DNA from 2 places in the Planococcus sp. APC 3906 genome. Region 2 is predicted to be linked to the other one. Evidence: riboswitches for the same ligand, from Rfam matches in the RefSeq annotation. Region 2 holds a riboswitch; the other holds the start of a gene.
What was found. A riboswitch is a leader RNA that binds a small molecule or an ion and turns the genes downstream of it on or off. The one in region 2 is predicted to bind FMN.

Region 1: linked by a shared signal. The riboswitch ahead of ribE (riboflavin synthase) and the one ahead of QMA09_RS09450 (ECF transporter S component) in region 2 are both predicted to bind FMN.

The regions. Positions count from the first base shown of each region.
Region 1 covers NZ_JASDCW010000001.1:61,671-66,809, forward strand. The annotation lists gene QMA09_RS00320 (CBS domain-containing protein) at 1-85, shown strand, start outside; gene QMA09_RS00325 (metallophosphoesterase) at 99-923, shown strand; gene QMA09_RS00330 (NUDIX hydrolase) at 936-1,412, shown strand; gene QMA09_RS00335 (GNAT family N-acetyltransferase) at 1,437-1,934, shown strand; gene QMA09_RS00340 (CHY zinc finger protein) at 1,965-2,288, opposite strand; FMN riboswitch at 2,375-2,547, shown strand; gene ribE (riboflavin synthase) at 2,787-3,416, shown strand; gene QMA09_RS00350 (bifunctional 3,4-dihydroxy-2-butanone-4-phosphate synthase/GTP cyclohydrolase II) at 3,430-4,623, shown strand; gene ribH (6,7-dimethyl-8-ribityllumazine synthase) at 4,637-5,101, shown strand.
Region 2 covers NZ_JASDCW010000013.1:71,767-76,905, forward strand. The annotation lists gene QMA09_RS09435 (ATP-binding protein) at 1-566, shown strand, start outside; gene sigX (RNA polymerase sigma factor SigX) at 611-1,144, shown strand; gene QMA09_RS09445 (GerMN domain-containing protein) at 1,134-2,369, shown strand; FMN riboswitch at 2,552-2,684, shown strand; gene QMA09_RS09450 (ECF transporter S component) at 2,830-3,414, shown strand; gene QMA09_RS09455 (ferredoxin) at 3,952-4,203, opposite strand; gene QMA09_RS09460 (YpbB family protein) at 4,311-5,139, shown strand, end outside.

The sequences.
Region 1 (5,139 bases), on a different contig from region 2:
AGCGCTGCTCATCACAAGAAATGGCAGCAAAAAAGAACAATTGACGGGAATCATTACGCCGATTGACTTGATTAAGATTGAATAGAGGTTATTAAAATATGAAAAAACTGATCATCCTGCTGTTGCTCATCGCTTTTGTCTGGAGCTTCATCTGGGTTAATAATAATTGGATTCAAACAACGGAATATACCTTATCGTCTGCAGAGCTGCCAGCTGCTTTTGACGGCAAAAGGGTTGTGCAGGTATCGGATCTCCACAACGCCAATTTCGGAAAAGGGCAGTCATCGTTGATTGAAAAAGTGGAAGCTGCCGACCCGGATGCCATTTTCCTGACAGGGGATTTGATCGACAGCAACCGCTACGATCTGGAAACCAGTTTGACGCTGGTTGACGCGTTGGTTGAGATGAGCGAAGTGTATTTTGTGCTTGGCAATCATGAAGTGGCGGTCAATAAAATCGACGAAATTACAGCGGCGCTGGAAGAGCGCGGTGTTACTGTATTGATGAACGACAAGGTGCAATGGGAAGAAGGCGGGGAAACGGTGCAGATTGCCGGCATCAACGACCCGTTGTTCAATGTCGATTTGACGGAAGAGGACTTTACGAGAGATGCATTAGCCGAAACGGCATTGACGGACGACTTCACATTGCTATTGGCGCACCGGCCGGAAATGTTCAGTATTTACGTGGAACAGGGCATTGATTTGGTATTCGCCGGCCATGCCCATGGCGGACAGGTACGCATACCGGGTCTTGGCGGTTTGATCGCGCCTGGGCAAGGATGGTTTCCAACGATGACCGAAGGGATTTTCCGTAAAGACAGCACACAGCTTGTTTTAAGCCGCGGCCTTGGGAATAGCGGATTTCCGGTCAGGGTTTTCAATCTGCCGGAAGTTGTAGCGGTGACGCTGGAAAAAGAATGAGGAGGTACCCATTTGGATACATCGTTTAAAATGGAGACACAGGTTTTCAATTACCGTGTGGCCGCAGTGTGGATCGAGAATGGCCACGTTTTGCTGCACAAGCAGACAAAAGAGTCCTATTGGGCGCTGCCCGGCGGACGGGCGGAAATGCTGGAGGACTCGAAAAGCTGCCTGGTGAGGGAAATGGCTGAAGAGCTGGATACAGCGGTGTCTGCCAGCCGGCTGTTGTGGGTGGCAGAAAACTTTTTCACCTACAATGCGAAGCAGTATCATGAACTCGGTTTTTATTACGAAGTGGAGCCAGTGGAAGGCGCCAGCCATTTCCGTGAAGGCCCTTTTTTCGGACCTGAAGGCGAACGCCTGACCTATCAATGGATGCCGCTTAGTGAAATCGGCCAAGTCGAGCTTTATCCGGAATTTCTGCGTTCCGGCTTAAAAGAGCTCCCTGACAGTATCGAACATGTCATCATTGCAGAAGATGCGCTTTAATAGACCATTCAGGAGGCGTTTACGGTGATCAGGAAAAAAGAAGTCACATTGCATTGCTATACGCCGAAAGTGGACGTTCAATACGACCTGCCTTCGGAGCAGCGGGAATTTACCGGTTTGCCGCAGGATATCATCCGGCGGGATGCGGAAAATCCGCTGAAGCATTTCATCGTTATCAAAGCACGCGGCCAAGTGGCAGGTTTTTTTGAACTCGATGAATCGGATGACCGCAAAGCCTATTCCGATAACCCGCATACCTTGCTTCTGAGGGGCTACTCCGTGGATCCGGCTTTCCAAGGGCAGGGCATCGCGACAGGTTCGATTTATGCACTGCCTGATTTTATCCGCCAAGAGTTCCCCGAGGCTGACGAAGTGGTGCTTGGCGTCAATGCACGCAACACGCCGGCTCAGCGCATTTACCAACGGGCCGGATTTGAAGATACCGGGAGGCGCCTGATGCGTTCCAAAGGCGAACAAATCGTCATGTCTTTACGAGTGAAAGCTGCTGAAAAGAGCGGCTGACGCTCTTTTTTTTTGCCTTCAAAGCGGCGCTCAGGCAAAATAAAGATGCTTATGGAGGCTGCAGCCGGGGTTGAAGCGGCTGTTGCATGACGGGCATACCGACGCACATTCGAGGTATTCCTGGATGGCCAATTGATGGCCGCAGGATCCGCAAAGCACGGCTTTTTCATCGAACCGCTCCTTCGGCCAAACCGCGGCTTTTCCGCAGCCGGTCGCTTCGTGGCATTCGAAGCATGCGTAATACAATCCGCAGCAATAAAATTTGATAGCGATCCGATCAATTTCCGAATGCCAATGAACGCATCTTGTTTCTTCATCGACTTGAAGCCCTAAGACCTTTTGTGTATGCGGCATCATTTCTCCCCCTGTCTTCCGCAAAATCAGAAATCTGCGAAGTTTTCTCTTTTTTATGCTACTATGAAATGGACAATTAATCGAATCGAATTCTTCGGGGCAAGGTGAAATTCCTTACCGGCGGTGAGCAGAGAACTGTAAGTCCGTGACCCGATCTTGAAAAGATGTCCAGCCAGAAAGCGGCTGGGTGTTTTTCAAGGCGGTGGAGCTGGTGAAAATCCGGCACCGACAGTGAAAGTCTGGATGGGAGAAGAATTCGAGCGCTTATTTTGTCGTACCCTTTTTTTAGCTCTTTAACGGCACGGCTCCGTTTCTGACAACGAAATAGAGTTTATTCGGCGTGCCTTTGATGCGGCTTGCAAATCCCCTATAGAAATTCCTTTCCTTGCCACCCGACTGCCCCTTGGTGGAAAGAATCCTTTTAGCAGTACCTAATTTAATGCGGTCATTGGACCGCAGCATCGGAGCTTCATGGCTTTTACAAAGGAGCGTGATTCAATGTTCACCGGAATTGTGGAAGAAGTGGGCCGCGTAGCATCTGTGCGGTCAAAGCCCCAGGCAATGGAGCTGACCATTTCGTGTTCGCTTGTTTTAGAAGACGCCAAACGTGGAGACAGCATCTCCATCAATGGCGTCTGTTTGACTGTGTCTTCATTGGCGCAAAGCACTTTTACGGTCGACGTCATCCCGGAAACGGTCAAGTCCTCTACAATGCACGGGCTGAAAAGCGGTTCAAAGGTCAACCTTGAGCGTGCAATGCCTGCAAATGGCAGATTCGGCGGCCATTTTGTCAGCGGCCATATTGACGGCGTGGGTGTCATCCGTTCGGTCAAAAAAGAGGCGAATGCGGTGACGAAGTCGATCGAAGTCAAACCCGAACTCATGAAGTACATGATGATGAAAGGTTCGATTGCGGTCGACGGCACATCGCTGACGATTTTCGGCCTCGGCCATAACACCGTAACAATTTCACTGATTCCCACCACACAGGAAGATTCGCTGCTGGGTGCTAAAGGAATCGGCGAATCCGTCAACATCGAATGCGATATGCTGGCGAAGTACACAGAACGCATCCAGACGGCAGAACCGAAAATCAGCCGCAGCTGGCTTGCGGAAAACGGATTTTAATGGAGGCGGAAAAATGTTCTATACAGTTGAAGAAGCTGTCCATGATTTGAAAAACGGCAAAGCGATCATCGTCATTGATGATGAAAACAGGGAAAATGAAGGCGATTTTATCGCCTTGGCGGAATTCGCTACACCGGAAATCGTCAATTTGATGGCGACGGAAGGCCGCGGCTTGATCTGCGTCCCTGTGGAGGAAACAATTGCCAAACGCTTGAAGATCGGTTTGATGACCGACAACAACACGGATGAGTACGGCACCGCCTTCACCATCAGCATCGACCACCGCGAAACAACGACAGGCATCAGCGCTTTTGAACGGTCGCATACGATCATGGGTCTGCTTGATCCGGCTGCAAAGCCATCTGACTTCAAGCGCCCCGGCCATATTTTTCCGCTGATTGCAAAAAAAGGCGGCGTACTGCGCCGGGCTGGGCATACGGAAGCGGCTGTGGACCTGGCGAAATTGGCAGGCTCTACACCGGCTGGCGTCATTTGCGAAATTATGAATGCTGACGGCACAATGGCGCGCGTCGATGATTTGCAGGAAGTCGCAAAACGCCTCGGCATGGGCATTTTGACCATCCAGGATTTGATCGCCTATAAGCGCAAAAACGAAAAATTGATCAAACGCGAAGTGGAAGTTCAATTGCCTACGGATTACGGTGATTTCCGCGCTGTCGGCTATACCGAAGTGCTCACCGGACAAGACCACGTGGCATTGGTGAAAGGGGAAATCGATCCTGACACCCCGGTGCTCGTGCGCGTCCATTCGGAATGCCTGACGGGAGACGTCTTCGGTTCGCATAAATGCGATTGCGGCACGCAGCTGCATGCCGCCCTTAAACAGATCAACGATGCCGGAGCCGGAGTTTTGCTGTATATGAGGCAGGAAGGGCGCGGCATCGGCCTGATCAATAAACTGAAAGCTTACGAATTGCAGGAACAGGGCTATGACACGGTGGAAGCCAACGAAAAACTCGGCTTTGCCGACGATTTGCGCGATTACGGAATCGGTGCGCAAATCCTGCGGGACCTTGGCGTCCAGAAGATGAAATTGCTGACCAACAACCCGCGGAAAATTGCGGGCATCGGCGGCTACGGACTCGAAGTGGTCGAGCGGCTGCAGATTGAAATGCCGACCAACAAGGACAATGAAGCATACATGAAAACAAAAAAATCGAAACTCGGCCACTTGCTGAATTTCTAAAGGAGAAATGGACATGGCAAATCATTTTGAAGGTTATTTAAATGGAGAAGGGCTGCGCATCGGCATTGTGGTCGGGCGCTTCAATGAATTCATCACCAGCAAATTACTGAGCGGAGCGGAAGATGCTTTGAAGCGGCACGGCGTGAAAGCGGAAGATGTCGGAATTGCATGGGTGCCGGGCGCATTCGAAATTCCGTTGGTTGCTAAAAAAATGGCGGTCAGCGGCAACTATGACGCAGTCATCACACTCGGCACCGTTATCCGAGGGGCGACACCGCATTTCGATTACGTCTGCAGCGAAGTCGCAAAAGGCGTATCGCGGGCTAGCGACCAATCGGATATTCCGGTCATATTTGGCGTCTTGACAACAGATTCGATCGAACAGGCGATTGAGCGTGCAGGGACGAAAGCTGGCAATAAAGGCTGGGAGTCTGCTGCTGGAGCCATTGAAATGGCGAATTTGATGAAAAAACTATAATCGTTTACTCCAGGCTAATTGCCTGGAGTTTTTTTGCT
Region 2 (5,139 bases):
TGACTAAAATCATTTATGAAGAATCCCAGCGTATGGGCCGGCTAGTGACGGACTTGCTGAATTTAGCACGGATGGAATCGGGCCATATGCGCCTGTACCGCCAAGTAGTCCAGCTCAACTCCGTTATCGAACGCATGACGCTGAAGTTCCAGCCAATCGCCAAAGAACAAGGCATAGAACTGGACTTCGAAAGCGTCATTGATGATTGGGCGGCCGCTGAACTGGACGAAGACCGCATTGAACAGGTCATGACCAATTTGATCGACAATGCGATCCGGCATACCCCTCAAGGAGGAAACGTCAAGGTCCTTATCGAACAACAACAAGGCTACGCAAAAATAGCAGTGAACGATACCGGTGTCGGCATACCGGAAGAAGATCTGCAATACGTTTTTGAACGCTTCTATAAAGCGGACAAAGCACGGACACTCGGCAAAGGCGGAACCGGCCTCGGCCTCGCCATCGCCAGCAACATCATCAATGCCCATAGCGGCAAAATCTCCGCAGAAAGCGAAGTCGGCAAAGGCACTTCCTTCATCTTTTTATTGCCGCTGAAAAAAATGTAACTTTATGTGGAGGAGAACGACTAATCTACGAACGGGGGGAGTATATGAATGACTCCGTTTTCCATCGCCTATACGACGAGTACCATCAGGATGTATTCCAGTTCCTGATTTATCTGGTGAAAAACAGGCACTTATCCGAAGATTTGATGCACGAGGTATACATTCGGGTGTTCCGGGCTTATGACCGCTTTGAGGGCAAGAGCTCTGAAAAGACCTGGCTTTTTTCCATTGCCAAAAACGTGGCGATCGACCATTTCCGAAAAACGGCGGTCAGGAAAAAGCATTCGACGGATTTTTTCGATTGGGAAACGCAGCAGCTGGTTTCAAAAGAACGTATTCCTGAAGAAGTAGCTGAACTGAACGAGGACAAAATCCTTCTTTATACAATGCTTGATGAGTGCACGGGTGATCAGAAAATGGTCATCATCATGCGGTTTTTCCAAGATTTATCGATTGCTGAAACGGCAGATGTGCTCGGGTGGACAGAAGGCAAAGTCAAAACCACTCAACATCGCGCCATTAAATCGTTGCGTGAAAAAATAAGCGCAAAGGAAGGGGGAGCAATGAATGCCGAATAACAGATGGGACGATGACCACATCGAAAATTTGTTGCGGGATTTCCCCACAATCCGGGATGACCGGACGAAAGAAGAAGTCTATAGCCGTCTGGATAAGAAAGCGGCGGTGAAAAAACAGCCGAAACGTTGGCTGCCGTTGCTTGTTGCCGCCCTTGCTTTCATCACAATCGGATTTTTGGTCGCATCCATTCTAAATCAGAATGGCATCGACAGCGCGTTCACGCTGAACGAGCAAAATGCAGAAAGCACTGCTGACGAAGCACAGGAAGCTTCGACCCAAGAAGCGGAGTCGGCGGATTCGGCAAAAGAAGAGTCAAGCGGCAGCTCGGGCAGTGATGGACAAGAACCTGCCGCATCAGAAGAGTCGGCTACGACGTATCAAGATGACAATCCGCAATCGGCGCGAACTGCCGTTTATGAAGAAGAGCTGGAAGGATTTACACTGTTCACCATTGGCCTGACTGAAAACGCGATGGTCATTCCAGTCGGCTTTTTGATACCCGATGCCCAAATCGCCAGTGATTTCGGCAATACAGCGCCAAATTCCGTGGAGCTTTACAATAAATACGCCAGCCAGATTGATGAAAAGGCTATCGGTTTCAATGAATACCACCCTTACCTTGGGCAATTATCGATGGAAGGCCGCACGGTCAAGCATTTATTGCCTGCAGACCACCAATACGATTTAGCATCTGCAAGCTATGAAGTTTATATAGCGTCGCTGCAGGAAACGTTCACGGATGCCGATGAAATCCTCATTCAAAATGAAGATGGCACTCCGGCGAATTTCGACCAGATCGGACCGATGGAACCTGTAAAACCAGCGGTTGAAAACGTCGCCTATTATGCCCACACCACTGATGGAGGCGAAACATATTTGGTGCCAGGCTATAATATGCCGCACGCTACTGCAAAAGAAGCGGTGGAAGCCCTGAAATTTTCACCGTCAGATTTGCACCAGAATACAATTCCTGAAACCATTGACTATACGGTAACCGAGACGGACATGTCTGTTACCATTGAATTCACAGCGGAATTCGATTTCGGGTCGCTCGAAGAGGCAGAGGGGGCGCGCATGCTTGAAAGCTTGGCGCTGACAGCGAAAGCGTTCGACAAAACCGTTCAGCTTGAAAACACCAAACAACAGGAATGGAGCGGTTTGGACCTGAGCCGCCCGCTTCCGGAACCGGTTGCTCCAAACGGGGCAGCGTGGAAAGTGAAGTGAATTCTTCCTTTTAATCAGCCAAAGCCATTGTCCGGATTGCCCGGACGATGGCTTTTCGCATTTTCAATTAAAGCAAATGCCCCTCAAACGTCCAAATAGTGGGCGTGCAGGCAAATTATTGAGCATTCTTGTTTACATTACAGCTTCTTTACACTAGAATTAGGATGTAAAATAAAATATCGATTCATCTTCGGGGCAGGGTGAAAGTCCCTACCGGCGGTAATTGAACATTGTTCATAAGCCCGCGAGCCGTAAAAAGCAGGATTTGGTGAGATTCCAAAGCCGACAGTATAGTCTGGATGGGAGAAGGTGAAGGTGCGGACAGTGCCGCCTATAACTGGGCGATACGTTTATTAAATGTGCCTTTTTCTCCCTTAAGCGCTCGTTGCTTAAGGGTTTTATTGTACGGCTGCATTGTCCAAGCCTTTCTTCTGGTGAATCACGACAAGGAGAGAGGAATATGAAGAACAAAAAATTGCAATCGATGGTTGCAATCGGAATGTTGAGCAGCATTTCATTTATTTTAATGCTGTTCAACTTCCCGCTGCCAGCTTTACCTGCATTTTTAAAAGTTGATTTTAGTGATGTGCCGGCTTTGATCGCCGCAATCACAATGGGGCCAGTGGCCGGAATCCTCGTCGCGTTTTTCAAAAACGTGCTGGATTGGTTATTTGCTGGAAGCCCGACCGGAGTGCCTGTAGGGCATATGGCGAACTTTGCGACAAGCATTTTGTTCATCCTGCCGGTATATGTCATCTACCGTAAATTCTCATCTAAAAAAGGCATGGTATTTGGCCTTGCTGCTGGTACGCTATCAATGGCAATCGGCATGAGCTTGCTGAACTACTTGGTGTTCTTGCCAATGTACACGTACTTCCTGAACATGCCTGCACAAACAGGCAACGCGCTTTTCGGCACGATTGTTCTTGGGATTCTGCCGTTCAACCTGATCAAAGGCTTGGCCTTGACTGCGGTTGTCCTGCTCATGTTCAGCAGCATGCACACATGGATCGAAAAACAGCGGCGCTATTACCTGCCACAATAAATAGAACAAAGGCACCGAGCGATTGCTGCTTCGGTGCCTTTTTGTATGTAATAAGCTTTTCATTTCGCTCTAGGCGGACGCTTTCCGCGGGGTGGGCATGAAGCCTCCTCAGCCCGCTTTGCGCGGGCTTCCGGGGTCTCCATTGACCCACTGATCCCGCAGGAGTCGCCGCCTTCCGCTTCATTCAAAGGTATTTCTTAATAGCGAATTATTTCTTTTATTTAAGTGGCTGAAAAATTAAAAACCTGCATATTCTTGCTGATAATCAGATATGGAGCAAAACAGTCCGACTCCCAAGGGAGCAGTGAAGCGATGAAGTGCCGAAATCCACTCGGGCTTTAGCACGAGTTAGTTCGGCGCAAGCCCGCAGGAAAGATATGGCCGAAAGTAGTTAGGGCATATCTTTGCGACGAAGCAGCGCAGCTATGCAGGAGCATATGTTTTAGCGGGCTGTTTTGCGTAATATCGTCTACATTTTCCAATATATAAAAAAGCGCCGGAGCTTTTAAGCTTCGGCGCTGTCTGTTGCAGATCAAATCAATCTTCGTATTTAAGGGCATCTCCGTCGAATGGTGCATCTGATACTTTAATAGAATCAGTTGGGCAGCCTTCGAACGCATCTTCCATGTCTTCTTCCAATTCGTCTGGAACTGCGGAAGTCCCCATGTTATCATCTAGAATAACAAACGCGATTCCTTCGTCGTCATAATCATAAACATCAGGTGCAGCTGCTCCGCAAGCGCCGCAAGCGATACAAGTATCCTTATCGACAATGGTATACTTAGCCATATTAGTTTCCCTCTCCTTTATCTCCGAACAAGTTCATTTTTACTACCGTATTCATTCTAAAGGTGTTTGTTCAGTTTTTCAACAAAAAACCGTCAGGAGGGCGCCACTTGCTTTTTGAAGAACTTGTCATTTCAATTATGAAAGCCGTAAATCTTGAAAGAACCGTGTCTTCGCCCTTCCATATGATCAAAGGCAAGAAGTCCGGACAGACGATTCAGGACATCGGCTATTATCGGCTTCACCCTTATTTCGCAGTGATGCCGAAGTTGGATAAGAATGCATATGATGAGGTGATACAAAGCCTTTTTGCTCGCAATCTGCTGCGCCCCAATGAGCAGGTCATCGATTTGTCCGAAGCTGCTTTGGGTATGAAGATTCCACCAAGCAAACTCAACGGCTGGAAATACCGCGGCAATGAAATCCTCTTTTTGAATCGCCTGTCATTAATTGTCCAAACTTTGTCGCATACGAGCCAGAGCGTATACAGCTTCGACCCGGTGCATAATGCAGTCGATCTGCAGGCGTGGGTGAAAGAATACTTGGTTCGCATCAATTTTCGGGATTCTGGAATTGCCGGCCGCTTTAGAAAAGAACTGCACGATAGCCTCGGAGCAGCAAATGTAGCTGAAGAAAACAAAATGATGTTGATGCAGCGGCTGACGGGACTTCGCTTAAGCGGTTTGACGTGGGAGCAGATAGCTGCTGGAAAAGGGCTGCATATTTTGGACGTCCAGCTGGCGGTCATCGAAACTCTGCACGCCTGGCTTGAAGTTTTGGAAGGCGGCGATTTTCCGGTTTTTTCGCCGCTATTGAACGGAGTCGTCCAGCGGTCATCACTAACTGAATCGGCAGAACGCACCGATAAATTATTTAAGCAGGGATTATCCCTTGATGAAATTGCGGCTGTCCGGCAATTGAAAACGAGCACGATTGAAG